Regions from separate parts of the Litoribrevibacter albus genome, predicted to be linked through region 2. Evidence: predicted binding sites of a transcription regulator. Region 2 holds the regulator's gene; each other region holds the start of a gene.

What was found. Region 2 encodes FliA, which starts transcription of late flagellar genes. Its sites were predicted from a motif close to CTAAAGTTNNNNNNNNNNCNGCCGATA; they were not measured.
Positions count from the first base shown of each region.
Region 1: a site for FliA is predicted at 3,084-3,110, ahead of QQL66_RS12770 (flagellinolysin). Genes of this name have one in related genera too.
Region 3: a site for FliA is predicted at 2,117-2,143, ahead of flgM (flagellar biosynthesis anti-sigma factor FlgM). Genes of this name have one in related genera too.
Region 4: a site for FliA is predicted at 1,589-1,615, ahead of motA (flagellar motor stator protein MotA). Genes of this name have one in related genera too.

Region 1 is NZ_BSNM01000015.1:39,654-44,476, forward strand. Features, by position in the region: gene QQL66_RS12760 (mechanosensitive ion channel family protein) at 1-420, shown strand, start outside; gene QQL66_RS12765 (chemotaxis protein CheW) at 730-1,173, shown strand; gene QQL66_RS12770 (flagellinolysin) at 1,246-3,051, opposite strand; gene ndk (nucleoside-diphosphate kinase) at 3,233-3,658, shown strand; gene rlmN (dual-specificity RNA methyltransferase RlmN) at 3,806-4,823, shown strand, end outside.
Region 2 is NZ_BSNM01000015.1:435,920-440,742, forward strand. Features, by position in the region: gene flhF (flagellar biosynthesis GTPase FlhF) at 102-1,478, shown strand; gene QQL66_RS14365 (MinD/ParA family protein) at 1,549-2,367, shown strand; gene QQL66_RS14370 (RNA polymerase sigma factor FliA) at 2,424-3,167, shown strand; gene cheY (chemotaxis response regulator CheY) at 3,283-3,660, shown strand; gene QQL66_RS14380 (protein phosphatase CheZ) at 3,692-4,465, shown strand; gene QQL66_RS14385 (chemotaxis protein CheA) at 4,477-4,823, shown strand, end outside.
Region 3 is NZ_BSNM01000015.1:256,096-260,918, forward strand. Features, by position in the region: gene QQL66_RS13575 (TIGR04282 family arsenosugar biosynthesis glycosyltransferase) at 1-281, shown strand, start outside; gene QQL66_RS13580 (flagellar brake protein) at 373-1,083, opposite strand; gene QQL66_RS13585 (flagella synthesis protein FlgN) at 1,211-1,696, opposite strand; gene flgM (flagellar biosynthesis anti-sigma factor FlgM) at 1,770-2,069, opposite strand; gene flgA (flagellar basal body P-ring formation chaperone FlgA) at 2,189-2,965, opposite strand; gene QQL66_RS13600 (chemotaxis protein CheV) at 3,244-4,197, shown strand; gene QQL66_RS13605 (CheR family methyltransferase) at 4,231-4,823, shown strand, end outside.
Region 4 is NZ_BSNM01000006.1:175,903-180,725, forward strand. Features, by position in the region: gene QQL66_RS05585 (HDOD domain-containing protein) at 1-1,445, opposite strand, end outside; gene motA (flagellar motor stator protein MotA) at 1,730-2,581, shown strand; gene motB (flagellar motor protein MotB) at 2,642-3,691, shown strand; gene rsgA (small ribosomal subunit biogenesis GTPase RsgA) at 3,718-4,749, opposite strand.

The sequences.
Region 1 (4,823 bases), 400 kb from region 2:
GTTGAAAAAATTACCATCTTCTCAACCTTGATTCGTACGGGAGATAACAAAGAAGTAATCGTTCCTAACGGCTCCATCTATTCCGGTACGATTATTAACTACTCGGCTAGAGACACACGTCGTATCGACTTGGTGGTTGGTGTGGACTATTCCAGTGACGTTCGTGAAGTTAAGCGTGTGTTAGAGGATATTTTGAATTCGCATCCCTTGGTGCTGAAAGATCCGGAACCTGTAGTGGCACTCGTGGAATTAGGCGATAGCAGTGTTAACTTCAACTTTAGACCTTGGGTTAAGACCGATGATTACTGGTCAGTGCGTGCAGAGTTATTAGAGCAGGTGAAACTGACGTTGGATGAACAGGGGATAGGCATTCCTTTTCCACAAATGGATGTTCATTTGTTTAAAGAGGCGGCTCAGTAACGGTTTTACCCATCTTTAACGTTTATTTCCATTTTTCTTGCGAATTTGAACTGTAGGATGGTTATTGAAATCTGGGAACCCCAAGTTTCCTACCCTTCGTTTTCTCAGGGCGATTTTATCGCCCTGAGCTTTTTTGCTTTTCTCTGTCCCTGCTTTTTAGTCTCAATATGCTAGTATTTATGCTAATGTTTTTAGTATTTTGTACGCTATAGCTATTAGTAATGTAAAAAACAGACGTGTTAAAACACATACTAGTCATTAAACGTAGCGATCAAAATTACCCGAAATTAATGAAAGGCACCGTACCAAATGAAGTGGATTACATTTTGTGTTGAAGACGAGGATTATTGTCATCAAGTCAGTTCAGTGAAAGAGGTACTTCGTTATGAAGAGCCTGTTCCTGTACCTGGTGCGCCGGATTTTGTGGCAGGGATCATTAATGTCCGTGGTGAAGTGATGGTAGTTTTGGATACCCGAATTATTATGGGATTGCCACCTTTTCAGATGACGGATGCCAGTCGAATCATTTGTCTGGAGTTACCAGAAGGTAATTTTGGGCTGCTTGTGGATTCTGTTTCAGAAATGATTGATTTTGAAGATTCGCAGCTTGACCAAGGTGCACAGCCAACCATTACTGGTTCGTCGATGATGATCAAGGGTACATACAAAGATGAGAAAGGGCTTAAGATTGCGATTGATGTGGATACTTTTGTTGCCAACTACATCGAAGAGCGTCAGGCGGCGTTAGCTTAATCAGACCCTTGTGAAGAAAAGAGCCGCGTGAGGCTCTTTTTTTATGTCTGAATTTATGGTGTTTGGAAGTTGTTAGCCCAGTAGTTGGAGTACCTGTTGTGGCCTGCTATTGGCTTGAGCGAGAACACTGAAGCCGGCCTGTTGTAGCACGGTGAGGCGGGAAAGCCTTGCGGTTTCGGCTGCATAGTCTGTATCCATTATTCTGGATCTGGCGCTCGTCAGGTTTTCTTTTTCGATTAACAGATAATTAATTCGAGCTTCGAGGCGATTTTGAGTGGCACCGAAATTGGCTCGTATGAAAGAGACTCGTTCAAGCGCCTCGTCGGCCCGAAGGATTACATCCAGAGGGTCTTTGCTGACACTTAGGCCGTCGAGTCCCAGCGCGGTAGTATTTGCACCGTACAGTCTGATTTCAAGACGATCAGATCTGGTCGCCCCCAGTTGAATGTTAATGCCTGAGAATGAATTATCATTGCGACTGGCCTTTACTGTAAAACCGGTTGGCCAAATTTCCTGCCAGTGTTCAAGGGGATCACTGTTGTAATCAATAGGGTCTTCAACTGCATCTTCTTGATCAATTGAGGGATTAGCCGGGCTTACATTGGAACCTTGAATTGAACCAGTGTCCGGGTCAGCGAGCTGGATTTGTTCGTCAAGGAAGTCAGCTCCGTTAGTATCAAAGTCTGATAAGAAGGTTGTTTCATCTGTGAAGGCGGCTCCGGTGAATCCGGCGCCGGAAACGTAGCCTCTGAGGCCACCAAGATCGGTGCTGACTTGACTGATGGCGTCATCCAGCGTGATGTTATTCGGATCTGATGACAGAACGGTCATTATGTCTTTTATGCCTTCCCCGCCTGCTGCGACAATTGAGTCGTGTAGATAGCGTACGGCAAGCGTTGCGGAGGAATATTCAGCGCTGCTACCTCCCCAGGTCGCGGGGGCTGTAGTGAATCCCTGAGAAATTAAGGCGGATGAGCTGCCAGCAGCGGCCAGATCTATGGAAATCCGTTCGTCTGCGCCATGAATAAATTCGGCAGCACCTTCTTTGAACCAGGTATTTAGTTCGCCCCAATTAGTGCTTACGGCCATAACCGCATGTGTCATTTCATGAGCAATGATTCGGTCATTATAGAAAGGCTCTGTACCGCCGTTGGGTAAATTGGCGGGCCGGAAATCTTCCATATCGATATAAAGCTCTACGCTTCCACTAACAGCGGGACCTGATGAACCAACCAGAGATTGTACATAAGCTGCTGTACCACCAGGACCGTCACTTTCAGGGTCGCCAGTGTCTGCCAGAAAAATTCCCAGCGTTTGGCCATCTCCGGTAAGGCCATAAAAGTCTGCAATCAGTTGTTCGGAAGATTCAAGCCAACCGGTAGTTAAACCAATCATGACAGCGGTTTTGGTTTCGTCGTCTTGAAGGGAAACAATGCCGTGACTTTGAAGGGGAGGGGCACTGTCATCGAGAAGATTGAGGCCATTAAAACGGGTGTGTTTGGCTGTGAAGTTAATGCTTTCTAATAGATATTCCACTTCGATCTGAAGTGCTTCTCGCTCGAAATCACTGTTGGTGCCGTTTGCAGCCTGAACAGCAAGTTCACGGATTCGTTGAATGTTTTCAGTAATACTTTCTAAGCCACCATCGGCTGTTTGGATGAGAGAAATACCATCGTTTGCGTTTCGAATGGCAGCAGTTGCTTCTCTGATGCCAGATTCCATGCGAGTGGAAATGGCAAGCCCGGCAGCATCGTCTGCAGCGCTATTAATTCGTAAGCCAGAAGAGAGTCTACGGAATACCGTACTCATTTCATTCTCGACACTGTTTAAATGCCGTTGAGTTCTTAAGGCTGCTATATTGGTATTGATTATCTGCATCGATGCTGTGTTTTTATCCCTTGTCAGAGAGTTATCGCCCGTGCTTTAGCAAACTTAAGTGTTTCTGGCTTCTTTGTTGCGATATTTGTTGTCTGTGTGGACTAGTAAATGAAACACTAACTAGCGTATAATCCGCCCGATTTTTTTATACAGCTAAACACACTTTTTGAGGAATAGTTCCATGGCGGTAGAGCGCACACTTTCTATTGTTAAACCAGACGCAGTTGGCAAAAACGTAATCGGTGAAATCCTTTCTCGTTTTGAGAAAGCAGGTCTACAAATCGTTGCTGCTAAAATGCTACAACTGGACGACGAAAAAGCTGGCGGTTTCTACGCTGAGCATAAAGAGCGTCCTTTCTTTAAAGATCTTGTTGAATTCATGACTTCTGGTCCTGTTGTTGTTCAGGTTCTTGAAGGTGAAGGCGCAATCGCTAAAAACCGTGACCTTATGGGTGCTACTAACCCACAAGAAGCTGAAGCTGGTACTATCCGTGCTGATTTCGCTCAGAGCATTGATGCAAATGCTGTACACGGTTCTGATTCAGCAGCGTCTGCTGAGCGTGAAATCGCTTACTTCTTCTCTGCAGAAGAAATCTGCGCTCGCTAAGTTTTAGCGAATGCAACATTAAGCCGAAGCCTGGTTGCTTCGGCTTTGTGCTTTCTAGATAATGGTCAACTAATTTCAAAGCACAACTTATTTTTCTCTTACAATTCGATTTATAGACCGTAAATCCTGGACTAAAGGTGAGTCATCATGAGTTCTGCAACTCCTGTTCAAAATACAGCCTCTCAAGTTATTACTACTGATAATCAATCTTCTGTTGAAAAAGTGAATCTTCTCGGACTATCCCTGGATAAGATGATTGCCTTTTTTGAAAGTATCGGTGAGAAAAAGTTTAGAGCCGTTCAAGTGATGAAGTGGATTCATCAGTACGGAATCGATAACTTTGATGACATGACGAACGTTGGGAAGGCGCTGAAAGCGAAGTTGCAAAAAGTCTCTGAGATTCGTCCTCCTGAAGTGGTTTATCACAACTTTTCCGATGATGGCACGCGCAAATGGGTTATTCGCGTTGAAGGTGGCAGTTGTGTTGAAACAGTTTTGATTCCAGCTGAAGGCAGAAATACGCTATGTGTTTCTTCTCAGGTCGGTTGTTCTTTGGATTGCAGCTTCTGTTCGACCGGTAAGCAAGGATTCCAGCGTAATCTTAGCGCAGCAGAAGTGATTGGTCAGTTATGGATTGCCTGTAAATCATTTGGCGAACGTGATCCTTCTAATCCGCGCCCTGTGTCTAATGTGGTTATGATGGGAATGGGTGAACCACTGCTTAACTTTGAGAATGTGGTTGACGCAATGTCATTAATGATGGAAGACAATGCTTATGGCTTGTCTAAACGTCGCGTGACTCTAAGTACTTCTGGTGTGGTCCCTGCATTACGTGAGTTGGGTGATCGAACAGACGTCTCTTTGGCTATTTCATTGCATGCGCCGAATGATGAATTGCGTAATGAATTGGTCCCGATTAATAAGAAATATCCAATCTCAATGTTGTTGGATGCTTGTCAGGAGTACCTCGACAAGTGTGACGACAAGCGAGGAATTACCATCGAATACACCATGATGGATGGAGTTAACGATACATTGATGCATGCTAAACAGTTGGCTAAAGTGTTGCGTCGTATTTCATGTAAGATAAACCTGATTCCGTTTAATCCGTTCCCGAATTCTGGCTATCAACGCTCCAAGCCAGAGGCTGTGAGTCAGTTCCATA
Region 2 (4,823 bases):
GTTAACTGGCATTAATTTCGCATTTGTACTTAAAACAAATAGTTAAGCGTCAAATAAATTGCTTAAACAGTTCAGCCAAGAGTTGGTGAGAGTGACAAGCCATGAAAGCTAAAAAATTTTTTGCTCCAACAATGCAACAAGCATTGAAGAAAGTAACCGAACAAATGGGGCCTGATGCCGTAGTTTTAGCGAACAGAAAAGTGAACGGTGGTGTAGAGGTTATTACTGCGCTTGATTATGACCCGAAGCACGACGGTAAAGTGGATTTTGACAACTTTGATCAGTATTCATCGTCTTCATCGGCAAGCACTCAGAGAAAACGTATTGTAAACCCTGAGCTGGAAGCAGAGCTTCGCAGAACGTCTCAGACGGTTTCTCGTGGCCGCTACAGTGATCTGTCGGATGATTTGATTGGGCTGAATGAGCGACTAGAAAACTCATCTCTTGAAGATTCCTTTGATCGTGGTGAATCACCGTTTAAAAAGAAAGCGTCAATTTTGCGTTCAAAGTTTACTAAGGCGACGCCAAAGCCAACGGATGAATTAAACTCAATGAAACAAGAGATTCTTGGGTTGAAACAGATGTTGAAACAGCAGCTGGATGATCGTGAAATGGCAGATTACGCCAGTTACCATCCTTTGCATGCTGCTGTCTTAAAACGATTAACGCAACTGGGTTTAAGTCAGGCATTGGCCCGTCATATTGTTGATCGAGTATCAGAGATGCATGATGAACAGGCAATTTGGCGCGAAGCCTTGACCTTGTTGGCAGACGATTTACCGGTGGCAAAAAGTGATTTGTTGGAACGAGGTGGTGTTTATGCGTTTTTTGGTCCATCAGGATCTGGTAAAACAACAACCATTGCCAAACTGGTTGCCAAATTTGCGTTGAAGCATGGCAGTGAAGGGATTGTATTAATCTCTACAGATGGCCAGCGAATTGGCGCACACGATCAGATGAGAACCTTGGGTCGAATCCTTAATGTGCCTGTTCGTATTGTGGACAAAAAACACTCACTGGAAGTGTTGCTAAATACCGTTCGAAACAAGAATCTGGTGATCATTGACACACCGGGAGTTGATCCGTCCACTTCGTCCATTCATCAGCAATTAAGGGTGATTAAACAGGGCGCGGCGAACTTTAAGGCGTTTTTAACCCTGCCTTGTACTGCAAATAAGAGTGTTTTGTCGAGAATACTTGATAATTATCAAGACTTTAGCTTGAATGGATGTATTCTCACGAAAATTGATGAAACCGGCTCTCTTGGAGAAATGCTAAGTATCCTGGTTGAGCGGGTGATGCCTGTCTCTTTTATAACCAATGGTCCTCGAATTCCTGATGACATTGAACATGCAAATGCAGGGAATCTGGTTAGCAAAGCGGTATATATGTATCAGCAATTAAATGGTGGTGTCTCCGTCTTTAATTCTGATTTGAGACACGCTGAAGAGGCTTTATCTGATCTCAGAATTGCCTAAAAGAATTACGCCTGATGTGTCTGATTAGGATGTGTCTGGTTAGAAAGTGAAAAGTGCCACGGGAGTAGGTATGAGTAGTAGTCCGGTACAAGTCATTGCAGTAACGGGTGGTAAAGGCGGTGTTGGTAAAAGTAACGTTGCCTTAAATCTTGGGATTGCCTTGTGCGAAAAAGGACGCAGAACCGTTCTGCTTGATGCGGATTTGGGGCTGGCCAACATTGATATCTTGTTGGGTATTTCTTCGAATAAAACACTGGAAAATGTGTTGGACGGCGAGTGTGATTTGCAAGATGTTATGGTGCAAGGTCCTTTAGGATTGAAAATTGTACCTGCTTCATCAGGTGCTAAGCACATGGTAAATCTTTCATCTCAGCAGCACGCAGGTCTAATTCATGCCTTCAGCGAATTGGCAAATCAGATGGATGTTCTGATCGTCGATACTGCTGCGGGAATCGCAGATGATGTGATTAGTTTTGTTCGGGCTTCTAATGAAGTACTGGTCGTTGTGACCGATGAACCTACTTCCATCACGGATGCTTACGCCCTTATTAAACTGTTGAATCGCGACTATGGGATGTATCGTTTCCGGGTTGTTGCAAATATGGTGAAGACTCAGCAAGACGGTCGCAATTTGTTTGCTAAACTCACCAAAGTAACAGATAGATTTTTAGATGTAGCTTTGCAGTATGTCGGTTGTGTTCCGTTTGATGAATCCGTCAAAAAAGCGGTACAACGTCAAAAAGCTGTGTTAGAAGCCTATCCAAGATCGAAAGCTTCAGTCGCGATTCGAGCCTTGGCGCAAAAGGCAGATGCTTGGCCATTGCCAACGTCATCGAAAGGACATCTGGAATTTTTTGCTGAACAGTTGGTTCAATATAACGTTGGTTAATTTCGTTATGTTGGCTGTACTGGAATATTCTAAGACTGAAGAACAAAGGTATTGCTATGGCTGCAGTTAACGGGGTTGCTATGTATTCAGAGACGGATCCAAAAAGTTCTCAAGCCCTAGTCCAGCAGTATGCCGGTCTGGTAAAAAAAATCGCCACTCACTTGATGGGGCGTTTACCTCCGTGTGTGCAGTTAGATGATCTCATTCAGTCTGGCATGATCGGACTATTAGAAGCGGCGAAAAAGTACGATGCTTCCAAAGGCGCCAGTTTTGAAACTTATGCCGGGATTCGCATTCGTGGCTCCATGCTTGATGAAATTCGTCGAGGTGACTGGGCACCAAGATCGGTGCACAGAAACAGCCGACGAGTTACCGATGCGATCAAACAAGTTGAGGGTCAAACCGGTCGAGATGCCCAAGATCATGAAGTTGCTAAAGAAATGGGTATTTCGGTCGATGAGTACCATAGTTATCTACAGGATTCGGTGGGAAGTAAACTATTCAGCTTCGAAGAGCTGATAGCCGAAGGTGAGTACCAACAGGAAGACATCCACGGTACAACCCCTGGTCCTTTTGATGATGTTGCCAAGCAACGTTTCCGCAGAAAGTTAACCGATGCAATTACTCGATTACCTGAGCGTGAACGTCTCACGTTGGCGCTGTATTACAACGAAGAATTAAACTTGAAGGAAATTGGTGAGATTTTAGGGGTAAGTGAATCGCGGGTCAGTCAAATCCACAGCCAGGCAGCTCATAGACTTAAATCTAGGTTGCTTGAATGGAATGACGAGACTGCCTAAAAGCGGCATAATAACTGGATAGTCTAGAACTAACGGCTACACTTATCTTGTAACCATATTCGAAGGGAAAATTCATTTTCCATCAAGGTCTTGGGAGGTCATCTTGGACAAGAATATGAAAATTCTAATAGTTGACGATTTTTCAACTATGAGAAGAATTATCAAAAATTTATTAAAAGACTTGGGGTTCACAAATACCCATGAAGCAGACGATGGAAGCACTGCGTTGCCAATGCTGAAAACGGGAGATTTCGATTTCCTAATCACCGACTGGAATATGCCGGGGATGACGGGTATCGATTTGTTGCGTGCTGTGCGAGCGGATGATGCTCTTTCTCATATGCCGGTACTTATGGTTACCGCAGAAGCAAAACGTGAACAAATTGTGGCGGCAGCGCAGGCTGGTGTGAATGGTTATGTTGTTAAACCGTTTACAGCTCAGGCGTTAAAAGAAAAAATCGAAAAAATCTTTGAACGTGTAGAAGCCAGTTAAGTGCCTGTGACCGTTCTCTAAGGGGAACCGAATGTCTGATAACAAAGTTGATCACCTGGATGAATTCCAGGAATCGATCCGTCAGCATACCAAAGCACTTGTTGACGCTGTCGAAGCGGAAGATTTTACAAGTGCTATCCAACATGTACAAAGCTTGTCCGATGTAAGAGACCAAAACTTATATAAAGAGATTGGTCGACTGACACGAGCTTTGCATAACTCTATCAAAAATTTTGAAATTGATATCTCTGAACACAATTCTGAAATGTCTCAGATGGCAGATGCGTCTGATCGTTTGGATTATGTGATTCAGTCAACCAATAAAGCTGCTAATAAAACCATGGATCTTGTCGAAGACACGATTCCGGTGGTTGATGATCTCAAAGCAGAAGCCTCTGAACTTTCTTCAGAGTGGGGTCGTTTGCTTAGGCGCGAAATGGATGTTTCCGAATTTAGAAACCTCTACAAACGAATAGATGAGTTTCTTAAAAAGGTAGAAGGTTCGAGTGGGACTATGTCCACTAACTTGTCCAACATCCTATTGGCTCAGGATTATCAAGACCTGACCGGCCAGGTGATTCAAAAAGTCATCAAACTGGTGAAAGGGGTTGAAGATGATCTTGTTCGCCTGGTTAAAATGGCTGGACTCGTGGAACGAATTACCGGTATCGAAAATTCTCAAGAAGTTACTGAAGCCGCCGATGAATTGTTAGCAGAGGGTCCTATCATTGACGCAGAAGAGCGCGAAAATGTAGTGACCAGTCAGGATGAGGTGGATGACTTGTTGTCCAGCCTGGGATTCTAAGGAGTCATTGAATGAGTTTCGAGGCCGATGAAGAAATCCTCCAGGATTTTCTTGTAGAGTCAGGTGAAATTTTGGAGCTGCTTCAAGAGCAGTTGGTCGACCTGGAGCAGAGACCAGATGATAAAGACCTGTTAAACGCTATTTTCCGTGGTTTCCATACGGTCAAAGGCGGGGCAGGCTTCTTACAGCTACATAATCTGGTTGAATGCTGTCACGTTGCAGAGAATGTGTTTGATATTCTTCGGAATGGTCAACGCTCTGTTACATCCGAATTAATGGATGTTGTTCTTCAAGCACTGGATGCCGTCAATGAAATGTTTGACTGCGTTCGTAATCGTGAACCTCTTCCAGCAGCAGA
Region 3 (4,823 bases), 180 kb from region 2:
AGGCGTTGGATACTTACGACTCGGTGCTTGTGCCTGCTTTGGATGGTGGGTATATCGCGATAGGTGCTACAACCACTCATGAGCAAATGTTCACTGGTATTGAGTGGGGAACCGAACGTGTATTCGCTCAGCAAAAGGCCCAGTTTCAGTCGATCGGTTGGCGTTGTTGGTTCGCTGAGCCTTTGTGGGATTTGGATGAATTGGCTGACTTTGAACGGGCCAAGTCTGAGCCTGAACTGCATCAGAAGCTGTTAGATGCCGGATTAAATCAGGCGTTATAGCTTCTGAGAGGGGGTAGCCGCTAGTCTTGCTCAATTGATTATTGATTTTTGGAGGCGGTCTGGAGGTCGTTGATTAAGAACCTGAGCCGGCTTATTCGAATTTCTGCTTTCGGGCGTCTCGTTGTAGCTCGTTTACAAACCGTTCCATCGTACGGTGTCCCAAACCAAACAGTTCTTTTAGTTCAATGCCAAGAAGATAGCTGCCGTCTTTCTCGTCTTGCGCTACAAACCTTAATTCCGCTTGTCCTTCTACCTGAACGCTTTTTGAAATTTTCAGCATAAACATCGGCAAAATTTCTCCTTGAACAAAAGGAGGTTCCGGCATTTGTTTGAGTCTTACACGACAACCTGTGGCTGACACATCTAATACCCTGGCATGGCTGGTGGATTGATGTTCATCGCCTCGAATTTCGGCGTACACTTCACTGTCTTCGGGAAGATCGACGCGAAAAGCGTGGCGTCTTTGAAGGTACAGAATTTCTTCCGGAAAGGTTAACTTGTAGAACGTACCGTCTTCGGATTTTCCAGCCCCTACAATCTGAGCGCCTTTGATGATGATCTCGACGCCATTAAGCTTGGTAATAATATCGAAGCTTTCTTTTGATGCGGCTAGCTTATGCCCACTGGGTGGCTTGAGTTCATCGATGAAGAAACAGCGATTTTTAATGTCTGCCTTGATGACTTGGGTAAGATAATCCTGATCATGAGAATGAAATGATAGGGTGGTAGGGTAGCGGTTGTCCTGGATGGTACGAAGTACCGAGTAATGCTCTTCAGGTGTTTTAAGAATTCTATAGGTCATTCAGTACTACCCATTACTTCCTGTGCTAATTAATTTATCCAAGTGAATAAATTAATTAGCTCTTGGTAAAAGGTCAAATGTTGTGATCACATTCTGTCTGTAGGCTGTTGGCCCGGATCACTTACATTTACGCTTCACCGATTAAATTCCCTGTAATAACAGCTGCTGTACTGCCTAAAGGATTGTATAAATTTGGCTTTTCAGACTTGCCTTGAATGATTTTTAGGATGTGCTGCATGGAATGACGAATTCTCGACGCAACCTTGCTGTTGATCTCATTGGCGTCCTGACAAGCTTGTAATTCAGCTTTCAGTTCTGACCATGCTTGATCGAGGCGGTTTCGCGGGGCTCCTTCAAACAGCGTGTATATGCCGGTTTCGTCATTATCCAAGCCTAACGAAGCGAGAACTTCTGATCTCTGATTCGCACGCATGGTGAGCACATCCGTCAGTTCAGCTTTTTTAACACTGATTTGCTTGATGGTTTCTATGTCTCGATTCTCAAGCGCAGAGCGTTCATCAGAAAGCAGGGTTTTCATTTCTGATAACGTGATTAGATCATCATCAATTCCGTGTAGAATGATGTCACGTGCTTTCTCAATATTCTCAGACATTAATTCGATCCTTTCATGGATGAGTCTGATTGCTCTGTGTGAACGAGGTGCATATCAGTGAATACGCTGACCGTTAACCCAGAAGGTCATCAAACTCGATAATGTTGTTCGCTAATGCTTCGTCGTCGATGACAAATTTGCCTTCGGCGATATCGGCTTTAATGCGTTCTACTTTTTCCACATCAAAATCTGGTTCTGCTTTGATGGATGCTTCCAGATCTTTCAGTGCTTTACTTTCTGAACTGATGAATACAGTTTCACCACTTTCAGGTTGAGCTTTCTCAGTAGAAACCTTGCTTTTGCCAGATGTAGACCCATCGGCTTGCTTAGCCTTATGGCTACTGCTATTAATATTAAGGTTGTTGATTTCCATAGTGTTCTCCAGCCTTTCCGCGAAATTGAATTACCTTCACTCGGTTATATCGGCAGCTCTACTGTTAACTTTAGTGTTAAAGTCAGTTTTTTCTAAGGTTTACCACGATAATTTGGGCATCAGTATAACATCACAACAACCGTGTCTTTACTCTTAACTTTTGCAATGATTTCTCTGTCTGATTTGATGTTTCTAACTCGTATGTTTTCACCCAGCCGACCGTGACTTAATGCCTCGCCTGCGGTACTGACTGTCATCGCTTTTCCGACCGCCTGAATTATGACACCGTCACCCCGTTCGATAAGCTTGGGTTGCTCAAACTGTTGAGCTTTTAGGATCTGACCTTGCCGTATTGGACGTTTAGCGGACAGACCCAGAATGGAACTTGCATCTGTCAGGCTGTTGCCTGTGATTTTGGAGCGATCCATGCGCGTGATCTGTAAGTGTTCCTGAGTAATGATTTCATCTTTCGAAATAGGAGAGGCGGCGGTTAATACTTGCCCATAGGCTTTAACCGTGACACTGCTGTAAAAGCTCCAGTTGGGTGTGGCGCAACTCACCTTAATGGTGTTGCGGCCATAAAAGCTGGTTTTTGACCCTTCTTTGTAGAAATCTAGAGGCGCTTTACAGTTCGGTAATTTCAAGCGTTGGCTGATTTTTTGTGGGTAAAAGTCGAGATCTGTGGTGTTAATGCCTGCTGTTGTCATCTCGTTAGTAATGAAGTTCACCATTAACTCCGGGATAACCTGAACGTCTTGTGTCTGATAGCCCACTGTGCCGGCGGCTAATGTCGATGTCGAGAGAGAAAGTAAGACCATCGCACACGATGCGCCTGTAATTTGCTTTGCCTTTTCCAGGAATCGGCTAGACTTTATTACAAGTAGTTTGTGAAGCATAGTTATACCAAGTGTCATCTTTTTGCCGCTTTGTTTTTGTTATGTTTAACCAAGCAAGCCTTATGCCACGGTTGAGGTGTGAATCTTATAAAATGAGGGGCATCTTTACCGGGTAAGTACAAAAAACTCGATGTTAAATGTTTCTTTTGTACATTAAATTTCAAGAATCGAACCAGACTGCCGATAGCGATGAATGAACATAATCGTTTAGTTTCATAGCTTTTGGGGTATGCTTACTATGATTAAGCCGTTCGATTCTTATTGGGAGAATTAAATTAATGGCCGGTGTATTAGACACAGTAAATTCCAGAACTCAGATGGTTGGTCAGAACCGTCTGGAATTGCTGTTATTTAAATTGGGTACATCCCAGGTTTATGGCATTAATGTATTCAAGGTTAAGGAAGTGCTTCAGTGCCCTAAGTTAACAATGATGCCGAAGTTAAACCCTGTTGTCAGAGGAGTTGCTCATATTCGCGGTGGGACGATTCCTATTCTCGATTTGAGTATGGCAACTGGCGCAGCTCCCTTGCCAAATGTCGAAAACAGTTTTGTTATTATTTCGGAATATAACCGTACGGTTCAGGGATTCCTGGTGAGCTCTGTTGAGCGCATCGTGAACACTAACTGGGAATCGATTCATCCGCCTCCATCAGGTACGGGTAAAGAAAGCTATCTGACGGCGGTTACCGAGTTGGATGGTAAATTGGTCGAAATCATTGATGTGGAGAAAGTAATTGCTGAGGTGGTACCTTCTGGTGATGCTATCAGTGATGAAATTCTTGAAGAGATTCCTCAGGAAGACGATGAAGATCTAGGCCACATTCTGATTGTGGACGATTCCTCCGTTGCTCGTAAGCAGGTTCAAAAATGTATGGAGTCCGTAGGTTTAGAGACGACATTATTTAAGAACGGGGCTGAAGCCCTTGAGCACTTGAAAGCTCTGGTTGAGCAAGGGATCAATCCGGCAGATAAGTACATCATGATGATTTCGGATATTGAAATGCCCGAAATGGATGGTTACACCTTAACGTCAGCGGTGAAAGCTGACCCTAATATGAGTGAGTTGCACATTATGTTGCACACATCGCTCAGTGGGGTGTTCAATCATGCGATGGTTGAAAAAGTCGGCGCAGACGACTTTATGGCGAAGTTCAGTCCTGATAGCTTGGCCTCTAAAGCCGTTAATGTGCTTAAAGGTGATTACAATCCTGTGTATAAAGGGGGAGAGTAGACTCTCCCTTTTTCTTTGTTTCTGAGGTAGTGGATGTCAATATCTGGCTCAATACGTTTTGAAAAGAACGACTTTGATCAGTTCAGGCAGTTTCTTGAAAATGAGTCCGGCATTGTGCTGGGTGACAATAAACAATACTTGGTTGCTAGCCGTCTAAGAAAGATCATGCAAGAAGCTGATTTGCATGATTTAAAAGATTTACTTTCTAAGGTTAAGTTTAACGGTCGACTTAAAGAGCGTGTCATTGATGCAATGACAACGAATGAGACCTTATGGTTTAGAGATAAGCATCCCTATCGTATTTTGAAAGAAATCATTTTTCCTGAGTTTGTTTCTCAAAAGAAAAGTAGCCTTCGCATTTGGTCGGCGGCGTGCTCTTCAGGGCAGGAACCTTACTCCATGAGTATGATGGTGGATGAGTACAATCGTACCAATCCGGGGAAGCGGGTGAATCAAGCTCAAATCCTCGCGACGGATTTGTCTTCTGAGATTCTGGAGCAGGCGAAACGTGGCAGTTATGAAAAATTGGCTCTTGCTCGTGGCTTAGATGCGGATCTTCAAAAGCGGTATTTCACCGAAAACCCGGATGCTTCCTGGACAGTTAATCGGGATATCAAATCCCGGGT
Region 4 (4,823 bases), on a different contig from region 2:
TTTTGGAATAAGCCCGGTTTCGTCAGATCAATAACCAAGTCCGCCAGTTTAGGGGTATCCATCATACCAGCGGTATAGTAAGTGACCAACTTAGTGCCGGAACTGTTAATAAGTGAGGCCGATGCCCGATCCAAGCTGAGTCCGTATTTTATGCATTGAACAGCCGCGTTCATTAGTTCATGGACATCCTGAAAGCGTTCAGGGTGTTTCAGCATGTTGTTGGTCAACTCGCTGAACATCTCAAGATTTCGTTTGTCCTTGATTTTAGCTACGTTGTTACTGGCCAAACCTAGAGCTGGGTTGGATTTCTCTTTTCTCGGGCCTGCCTGTTTTGGAATGAAGTCCACATCACCCGCCATGCTTTGTTTCGATTGGCCGCTTGCATCTGCTTCGGCTCGAGCAGTCGTTGAGCGCTTAGGGCGTGGTTTGTCCGGGATTTCATCTTGAGCCCAGCTTGGTTTGCTTACGCGGGTGATGTCTGACGGAATCTGAAGCAGATGTTTTGCCGGCAGCAGAATGTATGGAATAGGGTGTTCTCGTGAAACCTGAATGGCTGCATCACGAATTCGCTCATAGGCGGTCTGATGATTGATCGCCATATATGTGCCATAAATCGCAACCGCGCGATGGAAATTTCGACCATGCCAGTTTTTGTAACTTTCAAGTGCTAGCAGATTACCCAGAAAGGTAGGGAACATCGGGCTGTTTAACAGAAACTTGGTTTCACGTTTGACGTTAGGGGTGACTCCTGCGGTTTCAGGGCAGGCTTGACTGATTTCTACGAGCTGTCGACGGGTTGGCTTTAACCCTTCCATCATGCTGGCTTTGGTGAATGTTGGTAGCTGCCAGAGATTGCCTAGGTATTGACTGATGTCCAGAATGGTACAACCCAGTACTTTTCTCTGAGCTTGCTCCATGGGCATACGTTCTTCAAAAGTAAGGTACTGAACAATACGCATTTCATGCGGGGCGGCTGACCACATAAGCCAGTAGCCGGTTCCTGCAAAGAGTGTTGACCAGTATAGGTTTTCTCTTGGAAGCAGCGGCTTATATTGTGCCATGGCATCTGCTTGAGCTGCAGCATGCAAACTGTTGCACAGCGATTGTAAATATTCTCTGTGAGCGATGTTTCTCGGATTAAGCTTCAGTGTCGGAAGCTTTTTCATAATGGTCCGCACTTTATCCACACCTAACATACTGATGGCGTGATCGGGCGAATGAATCTCTGTGTTGGGATTCTTATTTTGCTGATTGGCGAACTTAATTAAATATAAGCAGGCAATGGGGTCTCGATGAATTAATGCCGCTAGCTTGCTAAAAGCAAGGTCCGCCTGTTTAAGCGCGGTAATTAATTGTGCGCTGGTATTGGGGAGCAGAGGAAGTGCTTGATCCTTTATCAGGTTGGCCCATTCTTCGGCATTGCTTGGACGTTTACTTATTTCCATTGATTCATCGTGATCTGTTTAGTCTTGGTTATTATCGGCTATATTTTTAAAACCTTTTGCTTTCTGACGAGAGAGGATCGCTAAAAAACTGTTGATTTACAATGATTCTACAGACGTGTTTTATAGTAGCTTATAAAATTTGTCTAAGATTTATTAAATACTGGTCGATATAAAAAAAATCCAACAATATTTGAAAGTTGCATTCACAAACCAGTAAATTTAGTGAACAAAGCATTGCATGTTGGATGCGCAATTAACGTGTTTTTTTGTTACATGGAGTTTCGATGCTCGTACTACTAGGTTGGCTTGTTGTAATTTGCTCCATCGGTGGCGGTTTTATTCTTGCTGGCGGTGAGTTATATGCATTATGGCATCCGCATGAACTCTTGATTATTGGTGGTGGTGCAGCAGGCGCATTTGTGGTTGCGAATACCGGGCATACAGCCAGAACAGCGTTAATGTGGTTCGGGCGTTTGATGATGCCCTCAAAAGTGAATAAAAAATATTACATGGACATCTTGAGTTTGTTGTTTGACTTATTTGCCAAGAGTCGACGTGAAGGCATGATGTCGATTGAAGCCGACTACGAAGAACCTACCAAAAGCGCTATTTTTTCTAAATACCCCTCTGTTCTGGTTAATCCGCAGATGACTACCTTTATTTGTGATTATTTGCGACTGGTTACCTCGGGCAATATGGCGTCTCACGAGTTAGATAATTTAATGGATCTTGAAATGGATACCTTGCGCCATGAACAGGAAGCCCCAGCCATCGGGTTGGCTCGAGTCGCTGATGCCTTGCCTGGATTTGGTATCGTGGCTGCGGTTATGGGGATTGTTTTGAGTATGGCTGCGATTGCTGAACCGCCCGAAGTATTGGGTGGAAAAGTGGCGGCGGCTCTGGTGGGTACCTTTACTGGTATCTTATTGGCCTATGGCATCATCGGGCCGGCTAGTAACGCCATTGAAAACCGTGTTCATCAGGAGATGGATGTGTTCCAGTGCATTAAAGCGTGTATTGTCGCTTCACAAAATGGTATGCCGCCTCAGCTGGCCGTTGAATTCGGCCGGAAAACCATTCCTACCTATTACCGTCCAACTTTCGCTGAGTTAGATAAGCGAGTAAGAAACCGTTAGTAATCTTGAGCGTGCTTATGATGTTGCACGCTTTTTCGAATCTGTTGCAAAGGTGCCAGAGTGGAAGAGTTTCAACCCATTATCGTTAAAAAGTCCATCCGAAAAGAAGGGCATCATGGCGGTTCTTGGAAGGTAGCCTTTGCGGATTTTGCTGTCGCGATGATGGCGTTTTTCTTTTTAATGTGGATTTTGAACAGCACTACGGAAACCCAGAAGAAAGCCATTGAAGGCTACTTTAAAGACCCAGCAGGGGTCAGCCAAAGTGGTGGCAGTCGGTATGTGATTGATTTGGGGGGCAGTCCTCAAACCCTCGATGCCAACAATGAAACGCGCGGCTACGACAGTGATTACATTGACCCTCAAGGGGTGATGTCTGCTGCGGATATTGAAACGCTGGCGGAAAAAATTGAACGTGAGCGTCTCAAAGATCTGATGCAGGAATTAACGCAAAAAATCGAAGAAAGTGAAACCATGCGTCCGTTTAAGAACCAGTTGGTGCTTGATATCACCAAGGAAGGTTTGAGGATTCAGATCATTGATCAAACCAAGCGACCTATGTTTGATCCCGGTGGTGCCCGCCTTAAATATTACACGCGGGATATTCTGCTTGAATTGGGTAATTTCTTGTCGCAAGTGCCTAATAAGGTGAAACTCACCGGTCATACCGACTCCGCAAAATACGCCGACGATGATGACTTTGGCAACTGGGAGTTGTCTTCCAATCGAGCCAATGCCGCGAGAAGAACCTTGATTGAAGGTGGTATGCCAGCGGCCAAAGTGGCTGAAGTGGTGGGCTTGGCGGATACCGTGTTATTTGATGAGAAGCGTCCGTTTGATCCGGTGAATCGCCGAATCGCGATGATTGTTTTGAATAAGAAATCAGCGGAGCAAATTCGTACGAACGCTGGTGGTAAGGTTCAGAATAATGAGCCTAAGGTTATTGAGCCGGTAAGGCCTCGTTCCCAACCTTTCACAAAGTCTGAAATGCAAGAAGCGACTAAGAAACTGTCAGATGACTTGGGTAACATTAAGCCCGATGAGTTACCGTCTCCTGATCGTTTTAAAGAAGCTGAAGACAATGAACAAATCTGGAATCTGGATGATTTCTAAGTGAAACTAGAAATCATCCAGATTCTCTATTCTTCTTCTAATGAATCAATGATGCGCCACAAGCTGGTGTAGCGTTCTTCCGAAATCGCTCCACTGTCATAGGCTTCACGAATGGCGCATTGTGGCTCCGACTCGTGATTGCAGTTCCTGAACTTACAATTGCCAATGAAAGGGTGCAGTTCTTTAAACCCTTCCAAAATGGTGTCCTTGTCTAAGTTCGTGAGCGACAGCTCGCGAATTCCCGGTGAGTCGATTAAATCGCCGCCGGTAGGGAAGTGGTATAGACGAGCGGTCGTGGTGGTGTGTTTACCTTTTCTGGATGTTTCGGAGAGTTCTCCGGTCTGAATGTCAGAACCAGGCAGGAGTACATTGATGAGCGATGATTTCCCCACCCCTGACTGTCCTACGAATACGCTTGTCTTGTCTTTAAGGGAACTATAAAGGTCGTTTAATCCCGCTTCTGTTTGGCTGGATGCGGTAATGACCTTATATCCAAGACTGGTGTATAGCTGGTTTAGTCGTTCCAGTCGCTCTTTGTACGGGCTGCTTTCAAATAAGTCGGCTTTGTTGATCACCAGGATAGGCTCAATGGCCCAGTATTCGGCGGCAATAAAGTAGCGATCGACTAACCCTTGGTGGGGTTCGGGTTCCGGGGCAATCACAACCATCATCTGGTCGATGTTGGCCGCAATCAGTTTCATTTCGCCTCGGAAGCCTGGGCGAGATAGCTGATTCTGACGTTCGTTAACGGCAACAATCACGCCCATGTCGTCCTGACCTTGTCGCCAGGTGACGAGATCTCCAGTAACAATGTCGCCTAGATTGCTGCGCTTGTGACAGCGAATGATCTCTGGTTGAGTGTGGTCGTAGGGAAAGGCTTCAACATCAACCTGCACGCCAAAATGCGACACCACTCGACCGGTTTGTTCGGTTCCTAAATCGCTCTCATTTAAAGCTTGCTCTACTTTAGCATCCCGTTGCTCGGCACGTTTGGTGCGTTCGTCCTGGATTTTCTTGATTCGCCAGGATTGTTGGCGAGTGAGCTTGCGTTTAGCCATAAAAGAGATAACACCTTTGTTCTCGTTCGTGTTTTTCAGGAATCTTGTGTGATGCCGTTCGAATAGATGGCAGG